2 regions of the Sphingomonas aerolata genome follow, and region 2 is predicted to be linked to the other one. Evidence: predicted binding sites of a transcription regulator. Region 2 holds the regulator's gene; the other holds the start of a gene.

Region 1 (15,782 bases), 1.6 Mb from region 2:
CCCGATATGACGCGAGGCGGTAGAGGCAGCGCGAACGTCCCGGGCGATCGACCAGCTTGGGGATTTGTAGGAGCATCGTTACGTGACCGCAATCATCGACATTCACGCCCGCCAGATCCTCGATAGCCGGGGCAATCCGACGATCGAGGTCGACGTCCTGCTCGAGGATGGCAGCTTCGGCCGCGCCGCGGTGCCGTCGGGCGCCTCGACCGGTGCGCACGAGGCGGTCGAGAAGCGTGACGGCGACGCCACGCGCTGGGGCGGCAAGGGCGTCGACAGCGCGGTCGACGCGGTCAATGACGAGATCACCGACACGGTGCTGGGCATGGACGCGGAGGACCAGTCGGACCTCGACCGCGCGATGATCGAGCTCGACGGCACCGAGAACAAGGCGCGGCTGGGCGCGAACGCGATCCTGGGCGTCAGCCTGGCCGCGGCCAAGGCGGCCGCCGAAGCGCGCGGCCTGCCGCTGTACCGCTATGTCGGCGGCGTCCAGGCGCATCTGTTGCCGGTGCCGATGATGAACATCATCAATGGCGGCGAGCATGCCGACAACCCGATCGATTTCCAGGAATTCATGATCGTGCCGGTCGGCGCGTCGAACATCCTCGAGGCGGTGCGCTGCGGCTCGGAGATCTTCCACACGCTGAAGAAGGGCCTGAGCGCGAAGGGCCTGTCGACCAGCGTCGGCGACGAGGGCGGCTTCGCGCCGAACATCGGCAGCACGACCGAGGCGCTCGACTTCATCATGTCGAGCATCGAGAAGGCCGGCTACAAGCCCGGCGAGGACGTGATGCTCGCGCTCGATTGCGCCGCGACCGAGTTCTACAAGAACGGCAAGTACGACATTTCGGGCGAGGGGAAGATCCTCGAGAGCGCCGAGATGGCCGAGTATCTCGCCGACCTGACGCGCCGCTATCCGATCTTCTCGATCGAGGACGGCATGGGCGAGGACGACTGGGAGGGCTGGAAGACGCTCACCGACCTGATCGGCGACAAGGTCCAGCTGGTCGGCGACGATCTGTTCGTGACCAACCCGAAGCGGCTGAAGCGCGGGATCGAGGGCGGCTATGCCAATTCGCTGCTGGTGAAGGTCAACCAGATCGGCACGCTGACCGAGACGCTGGAAGCCGTGTCGATGGCACAGCGCGCCAAGTACACCGCGGTCATGTCGCATCGCTCGGGCGAGACCGAGGATTCGACGATCGCCGACCTCGCGGTCGCGACCAATTGCGGGCAGATCAAGACGGGCAGCCTTGCGCGGTCGGACCGGCTCGCCAAGTACAACCAGCTGATCCGGATCGAGGAAGAGCTGGGCGACGCGGCGCGCTATGCGGGTCGCGACATCCTGATCGGCGGCTGATAGGCTAAGACCCGGAGGACGGCATGGCGCGCACGACGAGCACGACGAAGAGCACCAAATTGCGGCGGACGATGCGCAAGGCCGCCTGGCCTGCGCTGGGGCTGACGCTGATGGCGTTCTTCGGCGCCTATGCCGTGCTCGGGCCGAACGGGATGTTCGCGTACGGTGATTACAAGCGGCAGCTGGCGAAGCGGGAGCGCGACTATGCCGTGCTCGACCGCAAGCGCGAGGTGCTCAAGAACCGGGTAGCGCTGCTCAACCCGGATCATGCCAATCCGGACATGGTCGACGAGATGGTCCGCAAGGAGCTGAACGTTGCGCACCCGGACGAGGTGATCGTGCCGCTGGGGAACTGAACTACGATCCTCCCCCTTGCGGGGGAGGATTGGCAGGCGGGGTTACCGGCCGAGGAAGCGCAGCAGGTCCTGCGTGAAGCGGTCGCTTTCGGTGAGCGTGAGCCCGTGCGGGGCGCCGTCATATTCGACCAGCTGCGAACCCGCGATGCCCTTGGCCGCGGCGCGGCCGGTGGCGTCGATCGGGACGGTCTTGTCGGCGGTGCCGTGGACGATCAGCGTCGGCACGCGGAACGCGGCGAGGTCGGCGCGGAAGTCGGTATGGCCGAACGATTCGGCGCAGGCGAGCGTCGGGCGCAGCCCCGCCTGCATCGCCAGACCCCAGACCCAGTCGACCATCTCGTCGCTGACCGGCGAGGTGATGAACCCGACGCCGAGGAACTGCTGCAGGAAGGTGCGGAAGAAGGCGGGGCGATCCTCCTTGATCCCGGCGCCGATGCTGGCGAGCGTCGCTTCGGGGACGCCGTGGGGATTGTCGTCGGTCTTGAGCATATAGGGCACGACCGAGGCGATCAGTCCGGCGGCGATCACGCCCTTGCCGTCGTGGCGGCTCATGTAGCGCGCGACCTCGCCGCCGCCCATCGAAAAGCCGACCAGCGTCGCGTCCTCGGTCGCGCCGGTCGCGGCCATGACATCGGCGAGATCGTCGGTCAGCGTGTCATAGTCATAGCCCGACCAGGGCTGGCCCGACCGACCGAAGCCGCGGCGGTCATAGGCGATCGCGCGGAAGCCCGCCTCGGCCAGCGCCATCGCCTGCGCATCCCAGCTGTCGGCATTTAATGGCCAGCCATGCGTGAGGATGACGGGCCGCCCGCTGCCCCAGTCCTTGACGTAAATGTCTGTACCGTCTCGGGTTTTAATGAAGGGCATGTCAATCTCCGGGGTTGTCGCCAAAGTCCTCACCTCAACGGTCCGGGCTATTGGCCGTTCCAACTCTGGCGTCCGCGCGATTCCGCTGGCAGCATTGCGGGCACGCTACGGCGTGAGGGGGGAGATTGATGCGGACGAGGTTCCCGGCGAGGACGGCGGCGCTGCTGCTGGCGCTGGGCAGCTGTACGCCCGACGATCCGCAGACGCGGAACCGCGTCGCCGCCACGCCCGTTGCCGCGCCCGTCGCTGCGATCGCGCCCGATGCGTGGACCGCGTTTCGCGACCGGTTCGTCGCGACGTGGTTCGCGCTCGACCCGGCCTTTGCGGTCTATCAGGGGCGGCATGAGCATGATGGCGGGCTGCCCGACTGGAGCGCGCAAGGGCTGGGTCGGCAGGCGGCGTTCCTGCACCGGTCGATCGCGGCGGCGGGACGGTTCGAGACGGCGACGCTCAGCCCCGAGCAGCGGTTCGAGCGCGACTATCTGGTGATGGTCGCGCGCGACAAGCTGTTCTGGCTCGAGGCGGCGGACGCGCCGCATCGCAACCCGGCCTGGTATGTCGCGGGCGGGCTCGACCCCAATGTCTATGTCGTGCGTGCCTATGCCGACCCGGTTCGGCGGATGCGCGCGCTGATCGCGCTGCTGCGCCGGATCCCGGCGGCGACGCTGCAGATCCGCGCGAACCTCGCGACGCCAATGCCGATCAGCCATATCGACTATGCCGCCAACGCGTTCCGCGGCTTTGCGTCCTATTACATGGACGATTCGGTCAAGGCGTTCGCCAGCGTCGCGGACGAGGGGCTGCAGCGCGAACTCGCCGATGCGGCGATGACCGCGTCGGAGGCGATGCGCGACCTGGCGCTCTGGGTCGAGGCGCAGCGCCCGAGCGCGACGCGGTCGTTCGCGCTGGGACCCGCGCTGTTCGCGAAGATGCTGCGCGAGACCGAGGGGGTCGACACGCCGATCGGGACGCTCGAGGCGGCGGGGCGGGCCGATCTGGCGCGCAACCAGCGCGCGCTCGCCGCGGCCTGTGCCCGGTTCGCGTTCGGCCTGACGGTCCGCGACTGTCTGGCGCAGGTGAATGCGGACAAGCCGGTCGACGGACCGGTCGCCGAGGCGCGCCGCCAGATCCCGATGCTGCGCGCGTTCATCCTGTGGCGCGACCTGCTGACGCTGGCCGGCAACGAACAGGCGCTGGTCGAGGAGAGCCCGCCCTATAGCCGGCAGAATCTCGCCTATATCGATCCGCCGGGCCCGTTCGATCGCGGCGTGCCGTCGGTCTATTACATCTCGCCGCCCGATCCGCGCTGGACGCCAGCGGTGCGGGATGCGTTCGTGCCGGGCAAGGCGGACCTGCTCTTCACCTCGATCCACGAGGCGATGCCCGGGCATTTCGTCCATTTCCTCCACGCCAATCGCGTGCCGTCGCTGATCGGGCGGGTGTTCGTCGGCTATGGCTATGCCGAGGGCTGGGCGCATTATGCCGAGGAGATGATGTGGGAGGCGGGGCTGGGCGGCGGCCGCGCGGACATCCATATCGGCCAGCTGTCGAACGCGCTGCTGCGCGACTGCCGGTTCCTCGCCGCGATCGGGATGCATGCGCGCGGCATGACCCAGGCGGAGGCGTTCACGCTGTTCGTCGACCAATGTTACCAGGACGAGGGCAATGCGCGGCAACAGGCGCTGCGCGGGACCTATGATCCGGCCTATCTCAACTACACTATGGGCAAGCTGATGATCCGCCGGTTGCGGCAGGACTGGACCGCGGGCCGGGGCGGGCGGCGTGCGTGGAAGGCGTTCCACGACCGGCTGCTGCGCTATGGCGGGCCGCCGATCCCGCTGGTCCGGCAGGCGATGCTGGGCGAGGCGAGGCCGATCGCGGCGTTCTGAACGGGAGGCGGCGGCTAGCGCGCCTGTGCGGCCGGCTGGACGTCGCGCGTCTCGTCGATCGGCGGGTTGCGGATCGAGGGGCGCAGGCGCGACACGCTGCACAGGCCCGCGACCAGCGCCATGCCCGCAGCGACCAGCGGCGGCGTCGTGCCCGCGCCGACCCCGATGGCGAGCAGCGCGGCGACGACGGTGGCGCCGGTCGTCTGGCCGACCAGCCGGACCGTCGAGATCAGCCCCCCGGCGGCGGCGGCCCGCTCGCGCGGGGCCGAGCCGATGATCAGCCGCGCGTTCGGCGCCATGAACATCCCGAACCCCGAGCCGCACAGCGCCATCCGCCAGGCGATTGCGAAATAGCTCGGATCGGCCGGCATGAAGGCGAGCAGCAAGAGCGCGGCGATCGAGACCGCCATGCCGATGCCGCCGAGCAGCCCGGCGGGATAGCGATCCGACAGCCATCCCGACAGCGGCGCCACGACCATGTTGGCGAGCGGCCATGGCGCGATCGCGGCACCGACCTCGGCCGCGGAAAAGCCGTAAGCCTGGGTCAGCCGAAACGGCGTCGACAACAGCAGCGTCATCTGCGCGATGAACGCGGTAAAAGCACCGATAGCGGACAGCGCGAGGACGGGGCGGGCAAGCAGGTCGATCGGCAGGATCGGCTTGGCCTCGCCGCGTTCGCGCCGCACGAAGATCCAGCCGATCGCCATCCCGGTCAGCACGATCGCCGCCGAGACGACCGGGCTGTCGCCGTGCACCGCGGTCTCCGACCCGCCGATGACGAGCCCGATCATCGCCGCGCACATCACCGCGCCGAGCACGTCGAACGGTTCGCTCCGCGGCCCGGGATCGGGCAAGGCGCGCCCGAGAAACAGGCTGAGGATCGCGAACGGCACCGCGCTGGCAAAGACCCAGGGCCAGGGCGCGACCGCGAGGACCAGCCCGCCCAGCGTCGGCGCGAGCGCGGCCGAACTCGACACCACGACCGAATTGATCCCGAGGCCGCGGCCGAGCTGCTGCGACGGGTAGATCGAGCGGATCAGCGCCGACGATACGCTGAGCGCCGCCGCCGCGCCGAGCGCCTGGGCGGCGCGGACGACGAGCAGGAAGGGCAGGCTCTTGGCGAAGAAGCAGAGCAGGGTCGCGACGGTGAAGACGAGCTGGCCATATTGATACATGCGCTTCAGCCCGATCCGGTCGCCGAGCCCCGAAAAGGGGAGCAGCGCCATCGCCAGGATCAGCTGATAGACGGTGACGACGGTCACCACCGCGCTGCTGTCGACGCCGAGATCGCGTGCGATCGTCGGCAGCGCGACATTGGCGACGCCGCCGTCGATGATGGTCAGCGCGGTGCCCGCCGAGATGGCGGCGATCGCGAGGAAGCGGCGGGGCTTGGGAAGGCCATCCAGGGCCGTTGTCTGGTCGGACTGCATTGCGGACCGCGATAGACACCGTCATGAATGACGCCAAGCTATTCGGGGAAATGGACGATGCGGGTTCTTACGGCTGCGCTTGCGGCGACGATATTGACGGGCGGCGCCGGCCTTGCGGCGGGCGGTGCGCTCGCCCAAGTCGCACCGATGACGAACACAAAGCCTGCCCCGCCCCCGGCCGTGAACACCGCCGCGGACACCGCCGCCGACCCCTATATCTGGCTCGAGGACAAGGATGGCGCCAAGCCGCTCGCCTGGGTCGAGGCGGAGAATGCCAAGACGCTGCCCCGGTTGCAGAACGACCCGCGCTACAAGAGCTTCTATGCCGAGGCGCTGGCGATCGCGGCGGCGAAGGACCGGATCCCGATGCCCGACCAGCGCTTCGGCCGGATCTACAATTTCTGGCGCGATGCCGAGCATCCGCAGGGCATCTGGCGGTGGACGAGCGAGGCGGGCTACGCGCAGGCCAATCCCGCCTGGACGACCGCGCTCGACCTCGATGCGCTGAGCAAGGCCGAGGGCAAGAAATGGGTGTGGAAGGGCGCGACCTGCCTTCAGCCCGACGAGCGGCTGTGCCTCGTCTCGCTGTCCGAGGGCGGCGAGGATGCGGTGTCCTACCGCGAATTCGATCTGCAGACCGGGCAGTTCGTCGCGAACGGCTTTGCGCTGTCGACGTCGAAACAAGGCGCGAGCTGGGTCGACAAGGACACGCTGCTGGTCGCGCGCGACTGGGGTGCGGGGTCGATGACCGCGTCGGGCTATCCGTTCGTCGTCAAGGAGGTGAAGCGCGGCCAGCCGCTGAGCGCCGCGCGCGAGATCTTCCGCGGCGAGGCGTCGGACCAGCTCGGCACCTATGCCAGCGTGATGACCGACGGGCAGGGCAACCGCGTGACGATGATCCAACGGCGCCCGACCTTTTTCGGCGGCGAGAAGCATGTCGTCACGCCGGCCGGGCTGGTGAAGCTCGACGTTCCCGACCGCGTCTTTCCCTCAGGCATGGTCGACGGACAGGTGATCTTCTCGACCAGTGAGGCGTGGGGGCAGATCCCCGCCGGCGCGATCGCCTCGGCGCCGCTTGCCGAGGTGCGCAAGGGCAAGTTCACGCCGACCCTGGTCTTCGCACCGACCGATCGCCAGTCGGTCGACGGCGTGTCGGTGACGCGCGATCACGTGGTCGCCAGCGTCTATGACAATGTCCGCGGGCGGGCGATGGTGTTCACGCACGGCAAGGGAGGCTGGACGTCGCGGGCGGTCGCGCTGCCCGACAATGCCTCGGTCGATGTCGCGAGCACGACCGATCGCAGCAATGCGACGTTCGTGCAGGTGACGGGGTTCCTCGCGCCGACGACCTTGTGGACGCTCGATGCGGGGCCTGGCGGTGTGGCCAAGCAGATCAAGGCGCTGCCCGCGAAGTTCGATGCATCGCGCGACGTCGTCGAGCAGTTCGAGGCGGTGTCGACCGACGGGACAAAGATCCCCTATTTCATCGTCCACCGGAAGGACGTGCCGCTCGACGGGACGACGCCGACGATCATGACCGCCTATGGCGGGTTCGAATCGTCGATGACGCCCTATTATTCGGGGGTGATGGGCAAATTGTGGCTCGAGCGCGGGGGCAGCTTCGTGCTCGCCAATATCCGTGGCGGCGGCGAATTCGGGCCGAAATGGCATGATGCGGGACGCAAGACCAAGCGGCAGATCATCTATGACGATTTTGCCGCGGTCGGGCAGGACCTGATCGCGCGCAAGCTGACCAGCCCGGCGACGCTCGGCATCTATGGCGGGTCGAATGGCGGGCTGCTGATGGGGGTCGAGTTCAACCAGCATCCCGAATTATGGAAGGCGGTGACGATCCAGGTGCCGCTGCTCGACATGATCCGCTACGAACAGATCGCCGCCGGCGCGTCCTGGGTCGACGAATATGGGTCGGTGAAGATCCCCGCGGAGAAGGCGTTTCTCGAGACGATCTCGCCCTATCAGAACATCAAGCGCGGCGGGGCGTATCCCGAGCCCTATATCTGGACGACGACCAAGGACGACCGGGTCGGGCCGCAGCATGCGCGCAAATTCGCCGCGCGGCTGAAGGAATATGGCCTGCCGTACCTGTTCTACGAGGATACCGCGGGCGGGCATTCGGGCGACGCGGACATCGAGCAGGGGGCACGGATGCAGGCGCTGCAGATGACCTATTTCGCGCAGAAGCTGATGGGGCCGGCGAAGTAGGACTCACGCCTGTTGTTCTCCCGCGAAGGCGGGAGCCCAGGGTTACGGGCGCTGTGGCGGGTAACCCTAGGCCCCCGCCTCCGCGGGGGAACATAAGACTGCGGTGAGCGGCCGCCTTAGCGGCAGCGGATCTGGCTGTTGTTCTGCTCGACCGCGCGGCCGGCGAGGCCACCTGCGGCGGCGCCGAGCAGCGAACCGACGATCCGCGAGCGGCCGCCGTCGATCACGTTGCCGAGGATGCCACCACCTGCCGCGCCGATGATCAGCCCGGTCGTGCCGTCGTTGCGCTTGCAGTAATAGCGGCCGTCCTGCCCCGCATAGACGCGGTCGTTGGCGGACAGGGTGCGCTCCTGATAATTCGGGCCGACGCGATAGTCGCGGGCCGGGTCGTAATTGCCCTCGTCGCGCTCGTCGGGATAGCCGCCCTCATACCGGTCGGGTGCCTGGCGATAGCCGCCCTGCGGCGCCGGCGGAACATAGCTGCCGCCACGATTGCCGCGCAGCGACTGGTAGCGATCGAATTCCTCGCGGAAGATCTGCAACTCGCTGTCGAGGCGCGCCTGGGCGGCGGCGAAACGGGCGTTGTCGGCACTGGTCTGCGCGACGGCGGGGGCGGCGGCGGACAGGCAGGTCGCGGCGATCATCGTCGCGAGGCCGAGAGAACGCTTCATGATCGAAATCCTTTCACGGTGGGGTGGCACGGGGGGGGGGGGCCGGTGGGGTGTCCCGGTAACGGGTGGCGACATCGCGCCGCCACCCGGCTCTCGTCAACGACAGATCTGGACGCGACGATGGTTGCGCCATTCGGTGCGGCAGCGGCGATTATTGTTCCATTTGCGACGATCATTGTCGCGGCCGCGGAAGCGGCGGCCGTCGTGGCGGCCGCGATGGTCGTTGCGGCGATAGTCGCGACGATCGGCGCGGTGATCACCGCGATGATCGTTGTCGCGATACTGCTGGCTATGGCCCCGATCGCGCTGGGCTTCGGCGGGCGCGGCCACGCCGAGGCCGAGCGTGGCGAAGGCGAGCCCGGCGGCGATGAGATTCGTGAACTTCATGAGGTGTCCTCTTGCCCGAGATCGGGCTGGAAGGACGATACGATCCTGCTTCGGCATCGTTCCTGAACGGGGTTGTCGGCTCCCGTACAGGTTGGCGCCGACCGGTCGTCCTACGGTGCGATCGTCACGAAGCTGTCCATGACGCGTTTGCGGCCGGCCTGTTCGAAGTCGATCTCGAGCTTGTTGCCCTCGATCTCGGCGATGCTGCCATAGCCGAATTTCTGGTGGAACACGCGCTGGCCGAGCGAGAGGTCGTCGCGACCCTTGTTGCCGAGGCTGATCGCGCTCGCGCGGCTTTCGACGACGCGGGCGGGTTTGGTCGAGAAGCCGCCGCCGGGCGTGGCCGCGCGCTGCCAGCCGGGGCCGCGGCCGGTGCCGCGTGCGACGTCGGCGAACGGATCGGCGCGGTCGGACCAGTTGGCCTGCCAGAGGCTCGCGCCGCCCGACATTGTCGTCTCGGTGTCGGTATGCTCGTCGGGCAGTTCGGCGACGAAGCGCGAGGGAATCGACGAATTCCACTGGCCGTAGATGCGGCGATTGGCGGCGTGGAGGATGACGGCCAGGCGCCGCGCGCGCGTGATCGCGACATAGGCGAGGCGGCGTTCCTCCTCGAGGCTCTTGACGCCGCCCTCGTCCAGCGAGCGCTGCGAGGGGAAAAGTCCTTCCTCCCAGCCGACGCAGAAGACGGTGTCGTATTCGAGGCCCTTGGCGGCGTGGATGGTCATGATCGTGACCTGCGGATCCTGCGCGCCGCCCTCATTGTCCATGACGAGCGAGACATGTTCGAGGAACGCGCCGAGCGAGTCATATTCCTCCATCGCGCGGACGAGTTCGCTCAAATTCTCGAGCCGGCCGGTCGCCTCGACCGATTTCTCGGCCTGGTACATCGCGGTATAGCCGCTCTCATCGAGCAGCTGCCGGGCGAGTTCGGCGTGCGGCAGGCTGGTCGCCATGTCGCGCCAGCGCGCGATGTCGCCGACGAGGCGGCCGAGCGACTTCTTGGCGGCCCCGGTCAGTTCGTCGGTGTCGAGGATGCGCGCGGCGGCCGTCGTGAGCGGGGTGCCGGTGGCGCGCGCGAGCTGGTGGATGCGCGCGACCGCCTTGTCGCCGAGCCCGCGCTTGGGGACGTTGACGATGCGTTCGAAGGCGAGGTCGTCCGCGGGCTGGTTGACGACGCGGAGATAGGCGAGCGCGTCGCGGATCTCGGCGCGTTCGTAGAAGCGGAAGCCGCCGACGATCTTGTACGGCATGCCGATCGCGATGAAGCGGTCCTCGAACTCGCGCGTTTGGTGCTGTGCGCGGACGAGGATCGCGACCTCGTCGAGGCTCTTGCCCGTGCGACGGACGCTCTCGATCTCCTCGCCGACGCGGCGCGCTTCCTCGGGGCCGTCCCAGACGCCGATGACCTTGACCTTCTCGCCGACGTCGAGCTCGGTCCAGAGCTGCTTGCCGAGGCGACCGCCATTGTTGGCGATTACGCCCGAGGCCGCGCCGAGGATGTGCGGCGTGCTGCGGTAATTCTGTTCGAGGCGGATGACTTTCGCGCCCGGAAAATCGCGTTCGAACTTCAGGATGTTCTCGACCTGCGCGCCGCGCCACGAATAGATCGACTGGTCGTCGTCGCCGACACAGGCGATGTTCTTGCGCTCCTGCGCGAGCAGCCGCAGCCAGAGATATTGCGACGAGTTGGTGTCCTGATACTCGTCGACCATGATGTATTTGAAGCGCTGCTGATACTGCGCCAGCACGTCGCGGTGCGTCTTCAGGATGACGAGCATGTGGAGCAGCAGGTCGCCGAAATCGCAGGCGTTGAGCGCGCGCAGCCGGGTCTGATATTGCTCGTACAGCTCGCCGCCGCGGCCGTTGGCGTAGCGCTCGCTCTCGCCCGCATCGATATCGGCGGGGACGAGGCCCTTGTTCTTCCACTGGTCGATCAGCCCGGCGAGGCTGCGCGTCGGGAAGCGCTTCTCGTCGATATCAGCGGCGAGGATGAGCTGTTTCAGCAACCGCAGCTGGTCGTCGGTATCGAGGATCGTGAAGTTGGACTGCAGCCCGACGAGTTCGGCATGGCGGCGCAGCATCTTTGCGGCGATCGCGTGGAAGGTGCCGAGCCACGGCATCCCCTCGACCGCGTCGCCGACCAGACGCCCGACGCGCTCGCGCATCTCGCGCGCGGCCTTGTTGGTGAAGGTGACCGAGAGGATCTCCGACGGCCACGCCTTCTTGGTGAAGATCAGGTGCGCAAGTCGCGCGGTCAGCGCCGCGGTCTTGCCGGTGCCCGCGCCCGCGATGATCAGGACGGGGCCGTCGGTGGTCAGCACCGCCTCGCGCTGGGGATCGTTGAGGCCGCGGAGATAGGGCGGCTGGCGGTTTGCGTCGGACGGATGGGCGATCTGGTTCACCGGTGAACAGGTAGGGAACGGGGCGCGATCGGGCAAGCGGCTAAGGCTTGCACGGCGCAGCGATGTGTGGAACAAATCGAGAATATCAACAGGAGGCGTGCATGTTGTCGGGACGATGCCACTGCGGAGCGATCCACTATGTCGCGACGGGCGAGGCGGCGCATCATGCGCTGTGCCACTGTAAGGATTGCCGCCGAAGCGCAGGCGCGCCGATGGTCGGCTGGATCGCGTTCAGGACCGAGCAGGTGATGATTTCGGGCGATCCGGTGACCTATGCGTCGTCCGAGCACGGGCGGCGGCAGTTTTGCGGGACGTGCGGGACCGGACTGTTCTACACCAACCCGGTCGCGCTGCCGGGGATCATCGACATCCAGTCGTGCACGCTCGACGATCCCGAGTCGGTCGCACCGGGCGCGCAAATCCAGGTCGCGGAGCGGCTGGCGTGGATGGCGGACCTGGCGAGCCTGCCCGAATTCGCACGCTATCCGGGGATGTGAACGCGCGTTCGGTCGCCACCGAGGTGCGGGGTGATCGAAATCGCGGGGCGACCGACGAACCGTCGCCAAACCGTCGCGGGCGCGTAACGATCCGGGCGTAGGGCGTGCGCAGCGACGAGGGTCTTCGTCGGAGAGGCCGCGCAGAGACGCTCCTCCCGACGGTCGGGCTTAGTCGCGCGCAGGCCGGTGTGCCTGCGGACCGCAGGACCAGCAAAGGACGTCATCATGAAGATCCTCCACAGCGTCGCTTCGGCGGCGATCGCTTCCGCGTGCCTTTTTGCGACCGGCGCTGCCGCCGATCCGGTGCGCGACCCCGTCACGATCCGTGTCTCGCATGCCGGGCTCGACCTGGCCAGCGACGCCGGGCGGCGTGTGCTTGCGCGTCGCGTGCAGTCGGCGGTCAACCGGACCTGCGCCCCGCGGACCGGCGGGCTGAATGCCTTTGCCGAGTCGCACCGGTGCCGTACGGAAATGATGCAGGACGCCACGGTCCAGACCGCCGCGTTGCTGACGCGCAACGGGACGCAGCTGGCAAGCCTCGCGGGGCGGTAGCGTCTTCGCGCTCGATCCGATGCGCGATCGAGGGAGGACCGCTCTGTCAGAGGCGCGGCGGTCCTCCCCCGCCGTCAGGCTGTGCCTGCCCCCCCGGCGGGGGAGGATCATGGGCGGTCGCGCGCTGCGCGGGGTTCGTCACTGTGTCATTCTGGTATCGCCGCGCGGCGATGCATCGCGTTGTCATAAAGTTGTAATCGTTAGGGCCGACTGCGCGATCATGGCTACTTCCCCATTAACGGTCGAGGCGATCGACCGCGCACCGCGCAGCGGACCGCGGCTCGATCATGATCTGCATCCGGCCGGGCGCTGGATCTTTCTGGCAATATTGCTGGGGGGGCTGGCCTATGCGGGGTTCAGCATCGCCACCGATACCGCGCAGGTCGGCGAGACGCTCGCGGTCGGTGCGTTCGCGTTCCTCGGACTCGCGCTGCTGATCGCGCTCGGGTTCGAATTCGTCAACGGCTTCCACGACACCGCCAATGCGGTCGCGACGGTCATCTACACGCATTCGATGCCCGCGCCGCTCGCGGTCGTCTGGTCGGGATTCTTCAATTTCGTCGGCGTGATGACGTCGTCGGGCGCGGTGGCCTATTCGATCATCACGCTGCTGCCGGTCGACCTGATCCTCAACGTCGGCAGCGCGGGCGGTTTCGCAATGATCTTCGCGCTGCTGCTCGCGGCGATCCTGTGGAACCTCGCGACCTGGGCGGTCGGGCTACCCAATTCGTCGAGCCATGCGCTGATCGGCTCGATCCTCGGCGTCGGGCTCGCCAACCAGCTGATCAACGGCGGCGCGGACGGCACGTCGGGCGTCGACATGGCGCAGGTGACCAAGGTGCTTTCCGCGCTCGCGTTCAGCCCGGTGGTCGGCTTTGTCGGCGCGCTGCTGATGCTGCTGGTGATGAAGGCCTTCTCGACCGATCGCAAGCTGTTCGAGGCGCCCGAGAGCAATACGCCGCCGCCGCGCGGGATCCGCGCGCTGCTGATCGGCACCTGCACCGCGGTCAGCTTCGCGCATGGCAGCAATGACGGCCAGAAGGGGATGGGGCTGATCATGCTCATCCTGATCGGCTGCGCACCGACCGCCTATGCGCTGAACCGGACGATGCCCGAAAGCGCGACGCCGGCGTTCGTCCAGAGCGCCCGCGCGGCGTCGTCGGCCTTTGCTGCACATGCCGACGGCACGCCTTCGACGGTCGAGGCCGCGCGCGCGCGCGTCACCACCGCGCTGAAATCCAAGCAGGTCGCCGAGCCCGTCGTCTATGGCGCGCTGGCCACGCTGTCGAACGACGTCACCCGCCGGATCGAGGGCTATGGCTCGCTCGGCAAGGTGCCCGCGGCAGCGACGTCGAACCTGCGCAACGACATGTACCTCGTGCTCGACACGACCAAGCTGGTCGCGGCGGACAAGACCGCGCAGGCGCGCTTTACCGCGCAGGAGATCACGGAGCTGAAAACCTATGGCGGCGGGCTCGAGCAGGGGACGCGCTACATCCCGATCTGGGTGAAGGTCACGGTCGCGCTCGCGCTCGGGCTCGGCACGATGGTCGGGTGGAAGCGGATCGTCGTCACCGTCGGCGAACGGATCGGCAAGTCGCATCTGACCTATGGCATGGGTGCGTCGGCGGAGCTGGTCGCGGCGGCGACGATCCTGATGGCGGACCGGTTCGGCCTGCCCGTGTCGACGACGCATATCCTGTCGTCGGGCGTTGCGGGCGCGAGCGTCGCCAATGGCGGCGGGCTGCAGCGGCGCACGCTGGTGAACATGGGGCTGGCGTGGATCATGACGCTGCCGGTTGCGATGCTGTTGTCGGGCGGGCTGTACTGGATGCTGCTCGGGGTGGCGCACGCCTTGGGGCGTTAAAGCCGAGCGTACGATTGACGGGGCGGCGGCGGGCAGCGATGCACGCGGCATGAGCACGCTTAGGTCCAGCCGCCGCATCCTCGCCGCCAGCCTGGTCGGCACCGCGGTCGAATTCTACGACTTCTACATCTACGCGACCGCCGCGGCGCTCGTGTTCGGGCCGCTGTTCTTCGCGGGCCAGTCGGCGTCGGCGCAGCTGCTGCTGAGCTATGCGACGTTCGGGCTGGCGTTCGTCGCGCGGCCGGTGGGCGCGGTGCTGTTCGGGCATTTCGGTGACCGGGTCGGGCGCAAGTCGACCCTGGTCGCGTCGCTGCTGCTGATGGGCGGATCGACCGTCGCGATCGCGTTCCTGCCAACCTATGCGCAAGTCGGCTGGTGGGCGCCGGCGCTGCTCTGCCTGATGCGGCTGGGGCAGGGGCTGGGGCTGGGCGGCGAATGGGGTGGCGCCGCGCTGCTCGCGGTCGAGAATGCGCCGCCGCACCGCCGCAACACGTTCGGCATGTTCCCGCCGCTCGGCGCGCCGGTCGGGTTTCTCGCCGCCAACGGGCTGTTCCTGATCATCGGCCTAGTCCTCGACGAGGCGCAGTTCCTTGCCTGGGGGTGGCGGATCCCGTTCCTGGTCAGCGCGGTGCTGGTCGGGTTGGGGCTGTGGGTGCGGCTGAAGCTGACCGAGACGCCCGCGTTTCTGGAAGCAGAGAAGACCGAGGCGATCCCGCGCGTGCCGATCGCCGAGCTGCTGACGCGGCATCTGCGGGCGACGCTGGCGGGGACGTTCGGGGTGATCGCGTGTTTCGCGCTCTTCTATCTCGCGACCGCGTTCGCGCTCGGCTACGGCACGAAGACGCTCGGCTATTCGCGCGAGGCGTTTCTCGGCGTCGAGCTGGTCGCGATCTGGTTCCTCGCGGCGGGGGTGATCCTCGCGAGCGTGCTGGCGGATCGCTATACGGCGGCGCGGATGCTCAGCGTCGGGTTTGCGGGCTGTATCGTCGTCGGCGCGCTGATGGGGCCGATGCTGGGATCGGGATCGCTGGTCACGGTATCGCTCTGGCTGTCGGGCGCGCTGTTCGTGATGGGGTTCGCCTATGGCCCGCTCGGTGGATGGCTGCCGAGCCTGTTTCCGGCGGGCGTGCGCTATACCGGCGTGTCGATGACGTTCAACCTTGGCGGCGTGCTCGGCGGCGCGCTCGCGCCGATCGTGGCGGAGGCGCTGGCGCCGCGCGGGCTGGGGCTGGTCGGTGTGTATCTGATGGCCGCGGGAGTGCTGAGCCTTGGCGGGCT
Region 2 (15,782 bases):
AGGCGCGCGCGGTGCAGATCCTGTTGCCGACCGATGCAATTCGCAGCGGGCACGGCATCGAGCGCGAGGCGCGGACGCTGGAAGAACGCGGCCGTGCCGTGCTGGCGACCATCGTGTCGGGGCGCAGCGGCTGGTTCGACCGTTTCGTGCTCGCGCCGATCGCCAGGCTCGGCCTGCCGTTCCTGGTCGATAAGAGCGTTGCCGGCACGACCGTTGGCGCGACGTCGCTGGGTATCGCCGCCGCCGGGCTCGGCGCCATGCTGTTCGGCTGGCTGGCGACCGGACTGGTGCTCGCCAGCACGGCCTGTGTCGGTCTGGCGATCGGCTCGGTGCTGAGCGGGCTGCGCGATGATGAATCGGTCGCGACGATGCAGACGCGCGGGATCGGCGTCGTCAGCGCGCTCGCCGTTCTGCTGTTTGCCTTCCTATGGGCGGGCTATTCGGCGGACAACAGCGCGCTGGTCATGGCGGCCGCGCTGCTTGCGATCGCGGCACTGGGGGAACGCGCGATCGTCGAGCGCGCGCGCCACATGTGGTGGGGCAGTGCGCCGGCCTATCTGCTGATCGTCACGATCGTCGCGATCCTCGGATTTCCGCTGTTGGGCCTTGCGATCGCCGGGCTGTACGCGACGGTCACGCTGGCTGCGGCAATCGAGCATCTTCGTCTTCAGCCTTAGTACCGCCTTAACAATAAGGGGGTAGGCACGGCGCATGTCGGTTGGCTCTGAACCCTTGCCTGATCCCGCGCTGTCACGCGCGAGTGCGATCGCGCGCGCCGCGCGTGCGCGTCAGCGGGCCGACGACCGGCTGGAAACCACGATCACCGACTTTTTCCTGACCGCCGATGCGCGGCTGGAGGAACGTACGCGGTTGATGCTGGCGCATGTTCTGCGCGGCATCATCGGGGCGATCGAAGCGGATATCCGCCGCCATGCCGCCCGCGTTCTCGCCGGGCTTGGGGAGACGACGCGGGCGGAGGCGATCCTGACGCAGGGCGGCGCCTTGCTGCGGCTGACGCGGTCGGGGGTGTTGCGCGATCGCGACCTGATGAAGGACCTGATCGCACGCGTCCGGCACGACCTGATCGCAGACGCCCTTCCCGCCGCGATCGCCGGTCCCGAGGAGCCGAGCCTGTTGATCCGCCTGACGGGGGTGTCGGATACGACCGTCGCCACCGCGGCCGGCGCGCTGCTCGCGGCGGAAAGCCGGCGTCGCGCGGCTAATGAGTCGGGAACGATCGCGGGAAGCGACGTGCCCGCTGACCTGCATCGCCGCCTCGTCTGGTGGGTTGCCGCGGCGGTGCGCGACGGACTTGACGATGCCTTGAAGGACGCTGGCGAGATGGTCGCGATGCAGGGCCGCGGCCAGAGCGATCAGGCGATCACCGAAGCGGCGCTGCGCAGCCTTGCCGCGCATGATGACGCGGAGCGCCCCGAAGCGGTCGCGATCCGCCTCGCCGCGGCGATCGATGCCCGTCGCGACGAATTGCCGGCGCTGCTGGTCGAGGCGCTCGGCGACCGGCGTCTGACGTTGTTCGTTGCGGTGCTGGCGCATGCGATCGGGATCGATGCCGAACAGGTGCGGGTGATCGTACTCGATCCCGACGGAGAGCAATTGTGGCTGGCACTGCGGGCGGCGGATCTCGACCGGGAAACGATCGCGCGGATCGGGCTGGCGCTGGCCGATGCCGATTCACGCCGTGATATCGAAAGTTTCGCCGACGCGCTCGACAGCATCGCGAGCGTCGCGGTCGACGACGCGCGCGCGGCGATCGCACCGCTGGCAATGCACCGCGAGTTTCGCGCTGCGTTGCGGGCGCTGGCCGGGGCAGACCGACGATGACGGGATATATGACCGGCGACACTGCGGTCGCACTGGCGGAAGTGGCAGGGGACGGCGTGTTGCTGTCGGCGGATCCGATCCTGCTTGCGCTCAACAGCCGCGCCGGGGGGGTGATCGGCGCGCCGATCGCGGTGCCGCAGCTCGCGATGATCGCCCGCCTGGCGCGCCGGCTGGGAATCGCGGTTTCGCGCAGTGTGGTGATCGCCGATGACGACGTCGATCTCGATCTGTGGGTCCGTGCGCAGCCCGAGGGCGATACAGTCGGCCTTGCGGTGAGCGGCTGGCGCGAACTCCAGCCGTGGCGTCCAGCGGCACCGAACCCCGGTGCAGGCGTCGATTTCCTGTCGAGTGGTGCCGACTGGCGCTGGGAAACCGACGCAGCACTTCGCCTGACATTCGTATCGCCCGACGCAGGGCCTCGCATGGGCGTCGACCCGCTGGCGTTGCTCGGCAAGCCGCTGACGAGCCTCGTCATGCTCGACAGCGGCGATGACGGCGCGCTGCCGATCCTCGACGCGGTCGCGCGCCGCCAGCCGCTCGACGCACAGCCCGCGCGCCTGCGGGGGTCGGGCCGCGCGATCATGCTGAGCGCCGTGGTTCGCCGTGACGCGGAACGCGCCTTTGCCGGGTTCATCGGCAGCGGGCAACTGATCGACGATCCCGCGGACGTGCCATCGCCGCCCGCCAAGCCCCGGCCGGCGGGGGCAGACCAGCTGTCGCCGACCTTCACCGCCGGGCTCGACCGGGCGTTGCGGACACCGCTGGCGCGCATCGTCGCGAACGCCGACAGTATCCATGCCCAGACCGATGGTCTGGTGCAGCCCGATTATACCGATTATGCCGCCGACATAGCCAATGCCGGTCGCCATCTGCTGGCGCTGGTCGACGATCTGGTCGATCTTCAGGCGGTCGAGCGGCCCGACTTCGCGCTGCTTCTCGAGACGATCGATATGGCCGACATTGCGCGGCGTGCTGCCGGGCTGCTGGCGGTGCGAGCGGGCAACGCGAATGTGACGATCACCCGGCCCGCCGCTGAAGCCCGCGTCGTCGCGCGCGGCGATTTCCGTCGCGTGTTGCAGATCCTGGTCAATCTGATCGGCAACGCGGTGCGCTATTCGCAGTCGGGTGGCGCGGTGCTGGTGACGGCGCATGCGGGGAGCGATCAGGTGACCGTCGTCGTCGCGGATACCGGCAAGGGCGTGGCGCCCGCGGATCATGCGCGGATTTTCGAAAAGTTCGAGCGGGTCGACGCGTCCGAGCCGGGCGGCAACGGCCTGGGCCTCTATATCGCGCGGCGGCTGGCACGCGCGATGGGCGGCGACCTGACGATCGACAGCGCGATCGGCGAGGGGGCGCGCTTCGTGTTGTCGTTACCGACGCAGGCGACGCGCGGCCAGGATCAGTACCAGGCCTAATACCGCGAGCGCGGCGCCGCGGTCCGCCCAAGGCCGCTGATCGAGCATGAAGCTCGATCGCGGCCAATGGACATAGCCAAGCCCCTGGCCGATCCACAGGAACCCCATCAGCGCGCACAGCACGCCGATGGCCATGAGGATCGGCCGCAGCTTCATCTCAGCGCGACGCCATCGGCGTATAGTCGCGCTGCGTCGGGCCGCTGTAGAGCTGGCGCGGACGGCCGATCTTCTGGTCGGGATCGGTGATCATCTCGTTCCACTGCGCAACCCAGCCGACGGTACGGGCAAGTGCGAAGAGCACCGTGAACATCGAGGTCGGGAAGCCGATCGCCGAGAGGATGACGCCCGAATAGAAGTCGACGTTCGGGAACAACTTCTTCTCGATGAAGTAGGGATCGCTCAGCGCCAGACGCTCGAGCTCGATCGCGACGTCGAACACAGGGTCGGTGACACCCAGCTCGCCGAGTACTTCCTTGACGGTCGTCTGCATGACCGCCGCGCGCGGATCGTAGTTCTTGTAGACGCGGTGACCGAAGCCCATCAGGCGGAACGGATCGTTCTTGTCCTTCGCGCGGGCGATGAACTCGGGGATCCGGTCAACCGTGCCGATCTCGTGCAGCATGTTGAGCGCGGCTTCGTTCGCGCCGCCATGCGCGGGGCCCCACAGGCAGGCGATGCCGGCCGCGATGCACGCAAACGGGTTGGCACCCGACGAGCCGGCGAGACGGACGGTCGAGGTCGACGCGTTCTGCTCGTGATCGGCGTGGAGGATGAAGATGCGGTCCATCGCCTTTTCGACGATCGGGTTCACGACGTACTTCTCCGCTGGCACGGCGAACGTCATCTTCAGGAAGTTGCCGGTGTAGCTCAGCGTGTTGTCCGGATAGACGAACGGCTGGCCGACGCTGTACTTGTACGCCATCGCGGCGATCGTCGGCATCTTGGCGATCAGGCGATGCGACGCGATGACGCGCTGTGCCGGATCGTGGATGTCGGTCGAATCGTGATAGAAGGCCGACAGCGCGCCGACGACGCCGCACAGGATCGCCATCGGATGCGCGTCGCGACGGAACCCGCGGAAGAACTGCGCGAGCTGCTCATGCACCATCGTGTGGCGCGTGATCGTGTTCGAGAAGGTCGACAGCTCTTCTTCGCTGGGCAGTTCGCCGTTCAGCAGCAGATAGGCGACTTCCATGAAGTTCGACTGTTCGGCGAGCTCGCCGATCGTGTAGCCGCGGTGGAGCAGCGTGCCCGCATCGCCGTCGATATAGGTCAGCTTCGACTGGCACGAGGCGGTCGAGGTGAAGCCCGGATCATAGGTGAAATTGTCGGTCTGCGCGTACAGCTTGCGGATATCGATGACATCGGGGCCGACCGTACCGGACATGACCGGATAATCGAATTCCTTGCCGTCGACCTTGAGGTTTGCGGTCTCGCTCATGCTTGTATCCTTCCTCGAAATCTTATCAGTCTGCCATCCGGTCGGCGATCCGACCGAGGCTCTCGTCACGCCCGAGCAGGTCGAGCACATCGAATATTCCCGGCGACGTCTTGCGACCGGTCAGCGCGGCGCGAAGGGGTTGTGCAACCTGCCCGAGCTTTAGGCTTCGCGCTTCGGCCACGCGCCGTACCGCGCCTTCGAGCGCTTCCGTATCCCACTTGTCGAGCGCGTCAAGTTCAGCATGCGCGTTCGTCAGAATCGCACTCGCTTCACCCTGCAAAAGGCTCGCTGCGGCGTCATCCATCGCCAAAGGTCGCTGGCTGAACAGGAAATTCGAACCTTCGGCGAGTTCGTTCAGGTTCGCTGCACGTGGCTTCAGGACCGGCATGGCGCGAGTCAGAAGGTCGAGTCCGCCATCGGGCAGGGCATGCCCGAGCCGATCGGCGGCGAGCTGGGCCAGACGCGCATCATCGGCCTCGCGAATATAGTGGCCGTTCAGATTCTCGAGCTTCTTCAGGTCGAAGCGCGAGGGCGACTTGCCGACGCCCGACAGGTCGAACCATTCGACCGCCTGTTCGCGGCTGATGATCTCGTCGTCACCGTGCCCCCAGCCGAGCCGCAGCAGGTAATTGTCGAACGCCTCGGGCAGGATGCCCATCTCGTCGCGATAGGCCTCGATGCCGACCGCGCCGTGACGCTTGGACAGCTTGGCACCATCGGGGCCGTGGATCAGCGGGATGTGCGCATAGATCGGATCGGGCCAGCCGCCCTCGATCGCGTCCATCGCACGGTAGATCGGCAGCTGGCGGAACGCGTTGTTGAGGTGATCGTCACCGCGGATGACGTGCGTGACGCCCATGTCGTGATCGTCGACGACGACCGCGAGCATGTAGGTCGGCGTGCCGTCCGAACGGAGGAGGACAAGATCGTCGATTTCCTCGTTGCGGACCGTCACCGATCCCTGGACGCGATCCTCGATCGTGACCGCACCCTCCTGCGGCGCGCGCAGTCGGACGACATGGGGAAGATCGGGGGCCTCGCTCGCCGGACGATCGCGCCATGGGCTGCGGATGCGAAGCGGCTTCTTGGCCGCCTGCGCCTCGGCGCGCATCGCCGCGATCTCGTCATTGGTCATGTAGCAGCGATAGGCGTGGCCGGCCTCGACCATCTGGTGCGCGACGCGGGCGTGGCGATCGGCGCCGGCGAACTGCATGACGACGTCGCCGTCCCAGTCTATCCCTAGCCAGCGCATCCCGTCGATGATCGCGTCGATCGCCGGCTGGGTCGACCGCACGCGGTCGGTATCCTCGATACGCAGCAGGAATTTGCCGCCGTTCGCCTTGGCGAACAGCCAGTTGAACAACGCCGTGCGCGCGCCGCCAAGATGCAGGAACCCCGTCGGCGACGGAGCGAAACGAGTAACCACGGGTGCGGCCGAAACGACGGCATCCGTATCAGATATTGCGCCCAACCGCGGGTGCTCCCAGACTGTAGAAACGATGGCCGGATCAGCCGTCGCCGCCTCTAGCATGCGTCCCCGGCGGCGACAAATGGGCGTGCCGCCCTGGATGGCGGAGCCGGGCCGGGCGATCGAACGCTGGCTGGAGGCGGAGCGCGACCAGCTCATAACCTGGTTGCCCGTGGGGCTTGGGGGCGGCATCGCGCTGTGGTTCGTGCTGCCCGATCCCGTGGCATGGGGCACCGCGATCCTGGTGCTGGTCGCTGGCGGTTTGGCCGGACTCGCGGCGGGTCGCGGCGGGCGCGCGGCACGGATGCTCGCGATCGGCGCGATCGCGGCGGCGCTGGGCATCGGGCTGATCTGGGTGCGATCGCACCGCGTGGCGGCACCGGTGCTCGCGGGGCCGACTTTCGTGCAGCTGTCGGCGCGGGTCGAGACGATCGAACCACTCGTCGCGCGCCGGCTGGTGCGGTTGACGGTGCGGCCGGTCGGGCTGGGGCAGGACGCCGATGGCGCGCCGGTTGCGTTGCCCGGCCGCGTCCGCATCAACCTGGCAGAGGCGGATGCGCCAGCGGCGCTGGGGATCGGCGCGACGATAAAGCTTCGCGCGCGACTCATGCCGCCGCCCTTGCCCGCGGTGCCCGGCGCCTATGACTTTGCGCGCGTCGCCTGGTTCGGCGCGATCGGCGCGACGGGGCGGGGCTTTTCGCCCGTCGTTGTGACAGTGCCGGGCCGCGGTGGCGCAGGGGTCCGGGTGGCGTTGTCGCGGCATATCGTCGCGCAACTCAACGGGAGCGCAGGCGGGATCGCGGCGGCGCTGGCGACCGGCGACGTCGGCGCGATCAGCGACGCCGATGCAGAGGCGATGCGGCGCGCCGGGCTGGCGCATCTCCTGTCGGTGAGCGGCCTCCACATCACCGCCGCGGTCGCCGCGACGATGCTGATCGTGATGCGGCTGCTTGCGCTCAGCCCGTGGCTCGCGCTGCACACGCGACTGCCGTTGATCGCCGCGCTTGCCGGTGCGGCGGCGGCGATCGGTTATACCGTGCTGACGGGCAGCCAGGTGCCGACGATCCGCTCCTGCGTCGCGGCGTTGCTGGTGCTGGTTGCGTTGGCGATGGGGCGCGAGGCAATGACGTTGCGGCTGGTCGCGACGGGGGCGATCGCGGTGATGCTCGCGCTGCCCGAATCGCTGGCCGGGCCGAGCTTCCAATTGTCGTTCGCCGCGATCACCGCGATTATCGCACTGCACGAGCATCCCGTCGTCCGTGCCACGTTCGCGCCGCATGACGAGGGCCGCGGCAGGCGCCTGTTGCGCGGCGTGGGGTCGCTGTTGCTGACCGGGCTCGTCGTCGAGGCGGCGCTGATGCCGATCGCGGTCTATCATTTCCACAAGGCCGGGCTGTACGGCGCGGTCGCCAACATCGTCGCGATCCCGCTGACCACGTTCGTCGTGATGCCGTTCGAGGCGCTGGCGCTGCTGCTCGACACGATCGGGATTGGCGCGCCCGCCTGGTGGCTGGTGCAGCATGCGCTCGACGCGCTGCTGTGGCTCGCGCGCGGTGTGGCGCATGCACCGGGCGCGGTCCGCGCGTTGCCGGCGGTTCCCGACGGGGCGTTTGCCTTGATGGTCGGCGGCGGTGTGTGGATCGCGCTGTGGCGGACGCGGTGGCGACGGATCGGAATCCTGCCCTTGGCGGTCGGCGCGATCTGGGCGCTGACGACGCCGTCACCCGATATCCTTGTGACGGGCGATGGTCGCCACGTCGCGGTCCGGACCGCCGCCGGGCTCGCGCTGCTCCGCGATCGGGCGGGTGACTATGTCCGCGATACGCTGGCGGAGAATGGTGGGGTCGACGGTGAGCCGCTGCTGCTCGCGGATCAGCCCGATGCGCGGTGCAGCCGCGACCTGTGCCTGACCGATGTTGTCGCCCGCGGCCGAGCCTGGCGCGTGCTGGCGACGCGGAGCGTTTACCGGGTGCCGATCGCGGAGATGGTTGCCGCCTGCCGGCGCGCGGACATCGTCATCAGCGAGCGCGGGCTGCCGCGTGGTTGTACGCCGCGATGGCTGAAGCTCGATCGATCGGTGCTTGAGCGGACCGGGGGGATCGCGTTGACGCTGACCACGGGGCGGATGGTGACGGTGCTCAATCCGGGAGATCGGCACCCGTGGCGCGATCCGCCGACGCTGGCGCGGCCAATGCGACGGTTCGGGGCGGCGGGCGATCAGCATGGGCTGGCCGGGGGGGCGGCGTCGGTCCGGTTTCGGGTGCCGGCTCGGGGGTGGTCAGAGCGATAGGTCGCGACTGGGTATGTCGGGTCATGATACTGCGAAGGTGGGGCCTCCGATTGGGAGGGCCGCAATTCCGAAACGCGGACGATGGTGCCTGGGGCCGTTGGTCACGAACGCCACTGCCGGTTGCGTGGCGGTGATGACCGCCAGCGCCACCCGGCATTCGTCAGTCGTAGCGGCGCAGGATACCCGACAGCTTGCCCTGAACCCGGACCTGTGCGGGCGCATAACGCTGGGGGTCATAGGCGCGGTTGGCCGGGTCGAGCCGGACCATTGCGCCCTCGCGGCGGAAATATTTCAGCGTCGCTTCGCTGTCCTCGATCAGCGCGACGACGATCTCGCCGTCGCGTGCGATCTCGGTACGGCGGATCAGCGCATAATCGCCGTCAAGGATGCCGGCTTCGACCATCGAGTCCCCCGAAACCTCCAGCGCATAATGCTCGCCAGTGCCAAGCAAAGCGGCCGGGACGGCGAGCATCGAACTGCCTTCAAAGGCTTCGATTGGGACGCCGGCGGCGATCCGGCCGTGCAGCGGGATCTCGACGACGTCGTTCGCCGCGATGCGATCGGGCGACGCGGGCGTGGCGCTGGCCGTGTTCGGCGCAGATACGGTGTCGGCCGATGCCGCCACCTTCGGCCCCGACTTCGCCGCCATCTGCCCTGTTGCAGACTCGGGACGCTCGGGCATCCGCAGCACTTCGAGCGCGCGCGCACGGTTGGGCAGGCGTCGGATGAAGTTGCGCTCCTCAAGCGCGCTGATCAGACGGTGCACGCCCGATTTCGATTTCAGGTCGAGCGCGTCCTTCATCTCCTCGAACGAGGGCGACACGCCCGTCTCGGCGAGGCGGTCATTGATGAAGCAGACAAGCTCGTGCTGCTTGCGCGTGAGCATAACGGTTCTCCGTCCGGAACAGACGAGGAACTTCTATGGAACACTTGCAGCTTCGTCAAGCGGTGACGTCACGCGATGACGAGGATTTCCGCCGAGTCGCCCGCCCTTGCCGCCGGCGCGTCGCCGTCGCGGATGATCAGGCAGGACGAACGGGCGAGCGTCAGCAGCATCGAGCTGTCCTGGATGGTCGAGGCATAGGCGCGACCCTTGCGCAGTTCGGCGCGCATATAGTCGGTCCGCGACTGGTTGGGCGGAAGATCCTCGCCGAGCAGCGCATGCGTCGTCTGCGGCAGGGGATCGCGCGCGCCGAGCATGTGCGCGACCACGGGGCGGACGAACAGGATCGCGGTGACGAAGGCGGAGACGGGATTGCCCGGCAGGCCGAGCAGCATCGTCCGGCCAAGCGTACCCGCCATCATCGGCTTGCCCGGGCGCAGCGCGATCCGCCAGAAGTCGATTGCCCCGCCGGCCGCCTCGATCGCGGGGCGGACGAGGTCGTGATCGCCGACCGACGCGCCCCCCGTGGTTACCAGCAGATCGGCGTCGACCCCGGCAAAGGCGTCACGCAGCGTGTCGAGCCGGTCGGGGAGGATTCCGAGATCGATAATGTCGACGGGCAGGTCGGCGAGCATCGCGGCGAGCATGATGCCGTTTGATTCCGGTAGCGGGACGGGGTCGCTGGTCGAGCCGGGCGGAACGAGCTCGTCCCCCGTCGCGGCGACCGCGACGCGCAGCCGGCGGCCGACCGACAGCGTGCCGTGTCCGCCGGTCGCAGCGACCGCGATGCGCGCGGGCGTCAGCCGATCGCCGGCCGCGATCAGCCGCGTGCCGGTCGCGAAGTCGAGCCCCTTGCGGCGTGTGTTGCGGCCTTCAAAGGCGGGGCCTTCGCCGTCGAGCATCAGCCGGTCGCCGTCGCGCGCGGCCTCTTCCTGAACAAGGACGGTATCAGCGCCGGGCGGCATCGCCGCGCCGGTGAAGATGCGCGTCGCCTCGCCCGGGGCGAGCGTGCCGGCGAAGGGGCGGCCGGCCGCGCTCTCGCCGATGACCGTCCACGGCCCGGGTAGATCGGCGTAGCGGATCGCATAGCCGTCCATCGCCGAAAGGTCGGTCGCAGGCTGGGTGCGGCGGGCGAGAATGTCCTCCGCCGCCCAGCGACCCATCGCGGAGCGCAGCGGCACGGTTTCGGCCGGCACGCGCGATGCCATGGCGAAGAGGCGGGACTGGGCTTCGGCGACGGGGACGAGAGGGCGCATGCGGGCTCCGTTCAGCGGGGCGATGAAGGTCTGCGCTGCTCGCACGAATGCCGCGGGGCGGAAAGCGGGCAACGCCGCGACCGGCAGGACACCGGTCGGTTATGCGATCAACGTACGAGGTAAGGCAGACGTTGCGGTGAGATGGGACGACATGCCCTGCGTTGCGTCGCGCGCAAATCCTGTCGTCAGCGCAGGCAAAACGCGCTAGCCCTGTGGCGCAGGTCCGACGCAAGCCGGATCCGCACAGATCGCGTCGGTGCCCCTCGGGGCTTGAATGGGAATGCGGTGCGGGGTTTGCCCCAAGACCGCAGCTGTCCCTGCAACTGTAAGCGGCGAGCGACACGCACGCGCCCCCTGCGACGGGGGCAGCCACTGGGCCGATGGCCTGGGAAGGTGTGCGTCGAGCCTTGACCCGTGAGCCAGGAGACCTGCCGGCGTCTGGTCGCTCTTGTCCCGGTCCAGGGGGTGGCCGAGGCACGGTGAACGCCGTCTGAGCGACGACCATGCGGCGGGGGCCGCATCGGCGACGCATGCCGGCCGCTCAGGGCGTCCGGTCGGCGCGCGTCCCGGTCGTTCGCGGCAGGCCCCCGTCCTCGTCGGACGCCGGGGATGTGCCAATGACCAAGATCATGACCGGGCGGACCGCCGGTCGTTCGACGCGACACCGGATCGGCTGGATGTTCGCGATGCTGGTGGCGGCCAATATCGCCGCCTGGGGATGGGCGTTCGCGCTGTTCCAAACGCAGCCATTGATGCTGGGCACCGCGATGCTCGCCTGGGGGCTGGGGCTGCGCCATGCGGTCGACGCCGATCATATCGCGGCGATCGACAACGTGACGCGCAAGCTGATGCAGGACGGGCAGCGGCCGATCGGGGTCGGCTTCTGGTTCGCGGTCGGCCATTCGGGGATCGTCCTGATCGCCGCGGTCGCGATCGCGCTGACCGCGAGTGCGCTGGCGCAGTTCGAGGCGTTCAAGCAGGCGGGCGGGGTGATCGCGACACTGATCTCCGCGCTGTTCCTGTTCACGATCGCGGCGATGAACCTGATCATCCTGCGATCGGTGTGGCGGACCTTCGGCCATGTCCGCGGCGGGGGGCGCTATGTCGAGGAGGATCTCGACCTGCTTCTCGGCAATCGCGGGCTGCTCGCGCGGCTGTTCCGGCCGATGTTCCGGCTGGTCACGCGCAGCTGGCACATGGCGCCGCTCGGGTTCCTGTTCGGGCTGGGGTTCGACACCGGGACCGAAGTCGCGATCCTCGGCCTGTCTGCAAGCCAGGCGGCGGACGGGCTGTCGATCGGCACGGTGCTGGTGCTGCCGGTGCTGTTCGCGACGGGCATGGCACTGGTCGACAGTGCCGACGGGGTGGTGATGCTCGGCGCGTATGAATGGGCGTTCGTGAAGCCGATCCGCAAGCTCTATTACAACATCACGATCACGCTGATCTCGGCGATCGTCGCGATCGCGATCGGCGGGATCGAGACGCTCGCGCTGCTGGCGTCGAAGCTCGGCCTGAGCGGGGGCGTGTGGGACGTTGCTTCGGCGCTGGGCGAGAATTTCAACGGGCTGGGCTTTGCGATCATCGCGCTGTTCGTGGCGTGCTGGGTGCTGAGTTTCGCGATCTACCGGTGGAAGCGGTTCGACGAGATCGAGGTGGTGCGGGGGTAACGAGCAGCGTCGTCATCCCCGGCTCGACCCGGCGCCCAGAGCCAATCACCGGATCATGCGTGGCCCTGGATCCTGACTTTCGTCAGAATGACGGAGGTCAGGTGCATTGGCACAGTCACGAAACTCCTCTAAACCCAACCCCGAGGTTTGGTTCTACCGAACCTCAACAGATCGCGCCGGTGCCCTTCGGGGCTTGAATGGGAATGCGGTGCGGGAGCTTTGCCTCCCAATGCCGCGGCTGTCCCTGCAACTGTAAGCGGTGAGCGAGACGCACAGGCCCCCGATGCGGGGGCAGCCACTGGGTCACGGGACCTGGGAAGGCGTGCATCGAGCTTCGACCCGCGAGCCAGGAGACCTGCCAGCGTCATGGTCGCTCTTGCCTTGATCCAGGGGATGGTCGCGGCACGGTACTCCGTCTGAGCGACGAACGCGTGCGGCCTTCAGGTCGTGCGCGCGTGTGGCTGCGGGCGTGCGCCCGTCCGTGGCCGTCGTTCCAACGCCCGGAGAGTATCGCATGACCGACCCCCAGCCGACCCTGGCCAAGATTCCCGTTACCATCGTCACCGGATTCCTCGGCGCGGGCAAGACCACGCTGATCAGCCACCTGATCCGGAATGCCGGTGGCCGGCGGCTCGCGGTGATCGTCAACGAATTCGGCACGCTCGGTATCGACGGCGACATCTTGAAGGGCTGCGCGATCCCCGATTGCCCGGCCGAGAATGTCGTCGAGCTCGCCAATGGCTGCATCTGCTGCACCGTCGCGGACGATTTCATCCCGACCGTCGAGACTTTGCTCGCGCTTGACCCGCGGCCCGACCACATCCTGATCGAGACGTCGGGGCTCGCTTTGCCCAAGCCGTTGCTCAAGGCGTTCGACTGGCCCGCGATCCGGTCGCGGATCACAGTCGACGGGGTGATCGCTCTGGCCGATGCGGAAGCGGTCGCCGCGGGACGGTTCGCGCCCGACCTCGCCGCGATCGAGGCGCAGCGGCGCGCGGATCCGAGCGTGGATCACGAGACGCCGCTTGCCGAGGTGTTCGAGGACCAGCTTGCCTGTGCGGATCTGGTGCTGCTGACCAAGGCGGATCTGGCGGGCGAGGCGGGGGTGGCTGCGGCGCGCGCGGTGGTCGCGACGGAGTCCCCGCGTGCGTTGCCGGTGATCGCGCTGACCGACGGGGTGATCGATCCGCGCGTCGTGCTCGGGCTGAACGCGGCGGCGGAGGACGACATCGCCGCGCGACCGTCGCACCATGATGGCGCGGACGATCACGAGCATGACGATTTCGACAGCATGATCGTCGACCTCGGCGAGATCGCGGACCCGGCGGCGCTCGCCGCGCGGATCGAGACCCTCGCGCGCGACGCCGACATCCTGCGCGTGAAGGGCTATGCCGCGGTGACGGGCAAGCCGATGCGGCTGCTGGTGCAGGCGGTCGGGGCGCGGGTGCGGACGCAATATGACCGGCCGTGGCGCGGCGACGAGGCGCGCCAGACGCGGCTGGTGGTGATCGCGGAGCATGACCGGATCGACCCCGCAAGGATCCGGGCCGCGCTTCAGGGCTGACGACGATGCACGTCGTCTTCCGCGAAAGCCACGGGCTGGAGGAGAGCGCGGTCCCGCAGGACCTGGCGCAGAGCCCGGCGGATCTTGTCGTCCTGTCCTTTTCGGACGGGGATCTCGGCGCGTTCGCGGCCGGGTGGCGGCGTGCGGCGGCGAGTGGGAGCCCGCTGCCGTCGCTCCGGCTCGCCAATCTGTCCGCGCTCGCGCATCCGCTGTCGGTCGATACCTATGTCGAGCGGACGCTGAGCGGGAGCGGGAGCGGTGGGGCGAAGGGGATCGTGATCCGGCTGATCGGCGGGCGGTCCTACTGGTCCTATGGGTTGCAGCAGGTCGAGGCACTGGCGCGGGCGCGGGGGATCGCGCTGGCGGTGCTGCCGGCCGACGGGCGGATCGACGCACGGCTCGATGCGGCGTCGACGGTGCCGGTGTCGACGCTGCGCCGGCTCGCCGCCTTGTGCGACGATGGCGGCGCGGTCGCGGCGCAGGCGGCGCTGGCGCAGATGGCGCTGGCGGCAGGGCTCTATGCGGGGCCGGTCGCGGGGGTGAAGACGGTCCCAGAGGTCGGCGGCTGGCAGCCGCGCGACGGGGTGACGTGCCCCGCGGCGTTCGCGATGACTGCGACGCGGCCGCGAATCCTGCTGATCTTCTACCGTTCCTACCTGACCGCTGCCGATCTCGACCCGGTCGAGGCGCTGCATGCCGGGCTGAGCGCGGCGGGGTTCGAGGTCGTCGGGCTGTTCGCGCCGTCGCTGAAGGCGCCGGGCGCGGCGGGGTGGCTGGCGCGTTGGGTCGTCGCACTGCGCCCGGCGGCGATCGTGAACGCCACCGCCTTTTCCGGCCGCGGCGCCGATAACAGCTCGCCGCTCGACGGGGCGGGGGTGCCGGTGTTCCAGGTCGCGCTGGCGACATCGGACCGCGCCGCCTGGGCGGGATCGACGCGCGGGCTGTCCCCCGCCGACCTGGCGATGCACGTTGTTCTGCCCGAGGTCGACGGACGGCTGTTCGCAGGCGTCGCGAGCTTCAAGGAGGACGGCGTCCGCGACGACGCTCTCGGCTATGCGCGGCGCGAGCACCGGGCCGAGCCCGCCCGGATCAACGCGATCGTCGCGCGCGTCGCGGCCTGGGTGCTTCTGGCGGAGCGGCCGGTCGCCGAGCAGCGGCCCGCGGTCGTGCTGTCGACCTATCCGGGCAAGGAGTATCAGATGGCGCATGCGGTCGGGCTTGACGCGCTGGCGTCTGCCGAGGCGATCGTCGAGGACCTGGCGGCCGCGGGTTATGCGACCGGGGAGACTGCATCCGGAGGCCTGGCCGAGGCGCTGGCGACGGGGCGGATCGCGTGGCCGGTCGCGGCGTATCGTGCGGCGCTTGGGGGCTTGCCGGCCGTGTTGCGCGAGGCGCTCGAGGAAAGCTGGGGCGCGCCCGAGGACGATCTGGCCTGTGTCGACGGCGCGTTCGGGTTCGCGGGCGTCGAGCGGGGGGGCGTGGTGATTGCGCTCCAGCCCGAACGCGGGCGCAGTGCGGCGCGGGTCGGGGAGTATCACGACCTGTCGCGCTGTCCCCGTCATGCCTATGTCGCCTTCTATCTGTGGCTGCACGCGCGGGGGAGTGATGCGCTGATCCATGTCGGCGCGCACGGGACGCTCGAATGGCTGCCGGGCAAGGCGGTCGCGCTGTCGGGGGAATGCTGGCCCGAGGCGCTGACCGGGGCGATGCCGGTGCTCTATCCGTTCATCGTCAACGATCCGGGCGAGGCGGCGCAGGCGCGGCGGCGGATCGGCGCGGTGACGATCGGCCATGTCCCGCCGCCGGCCGCGACGACGCGCAGCGGCGCGGGGCTGGGGCGGCTCGAATCGCTGCTCGACGAGTTTTCGACCGCCGACGGGCTCGACCCCGCGCGGCGCGACCGGCTGCAGCGCGACATTGCCGACGAGGCGCGCGCGACCGGACTGGCGGCGACGC

The links. The regulator LexA, encoded in region 2, represses DNA repair genes until DNA is damaged. The targets are predictions, from matches to a motif close to GTTCCNCNCTTGTTCT.
Region 1: a site for LexA is predicted at 11,592-11,607, ahead of NEF64_RS13265 (ATP-dependent helicase). Genes of this name have one in related genera too.

What each region holds. Positions count from the first base shown of each region.
Region 1 covers NZ_CP098762.1:2,937,801-2,953,582, reverse strand. The annotation lists gene eno (phosphopyruvate hydratase) at 83-1,363, shown strand; gene NEF64_RS13300 (FtsB family cell division protein) at 1,387-1,719, shown strand; gene NEF64_RS13295 (alpha/beta fold hydrolase) at 1,762-2,586, opposite strand; gene NEF64_RS13290 (DUF885 domain-containing protein) at 2,715-4,475, shown strand; gene NEF64_RS13285 (MFS transporter) at 4,490-5,905, opposite strand; gene NEF64_RS13280 (prolyl oligopeptidase family serine peptidase) at 5,963-8,128, shown strand; gene NEF64_RS13275 (glycine zipper 2TM domain-containing protein) at 8,245-8,799, opposite strand; gene NEF64_RS13270 (hypothetical protein) at 8,920-9,252, shown strand; gene NEF64_RS13265 (ATP-dependent helicase) at 9,297-11,579, opposite strand; gene NEF64_RS13260 (GFA family protein) at 11,690-12,085, shown strand; gene NEF64_RS13255 (UrcA family protein) at 12,311-12,637, shown strand; gene NEF64_RS13250 (inorganic phosphate transporter) at 12,858-14,504, shown strand; gene NEF64_RS13245 (MFS transporter) at 14,554-15,782, shown strand, end outside.
Region 2 covers NZ_CP098762.1:1,365,119-1,380,900, forward strand. The annotation lists gene NEF64_RS06400 (glycosyltransferase family protein) at 1-677, shown strand, start outside; gene NEF64_RS06405 (DUF2336 domain-containing protein) at 712-1,842, shown strand; gene NEF64_RS06410 (sensor histidine kinase) at 1,851-3,257, shown strand; gene NEF64_RS06415 (hypothetical protein) at 3,213-3,413, opposite strand; gene NEF64_RS06420 (citrate synthase) at 3,415-4,698, opposite strand; gene gltX (glutamate--tRNA ligase) at 4,724-6,229, opposite strand; gene NEF64_RS06430 (ComEC/Rec2 family competence protein) at 6,249-8,456, shown strand; gene lexA (transcriptional repressor LexA) at 8,617-9,342, opposite strand; gene NEF64_RS06440 (molybdopterin molybdotransferase MoeA) at 9,411-10,595, opposite strand; cobalamin riboswitch at 10,833-11,045, shown strand; gene NEF64_RS06445 (HoxN/HupN/NixA family nickel/cobalt transporter) at 11,225-12,262, shown strand; cobalamin riboswitch at 12,423-12,639, shown strand; gene cobW (cobalamin biosynthesis protein CobW) at 12,777-13,826, shown strand; gene cobN (cobaltochelatase subunit CobN) at 13,832-15,782, shown strand, end outside.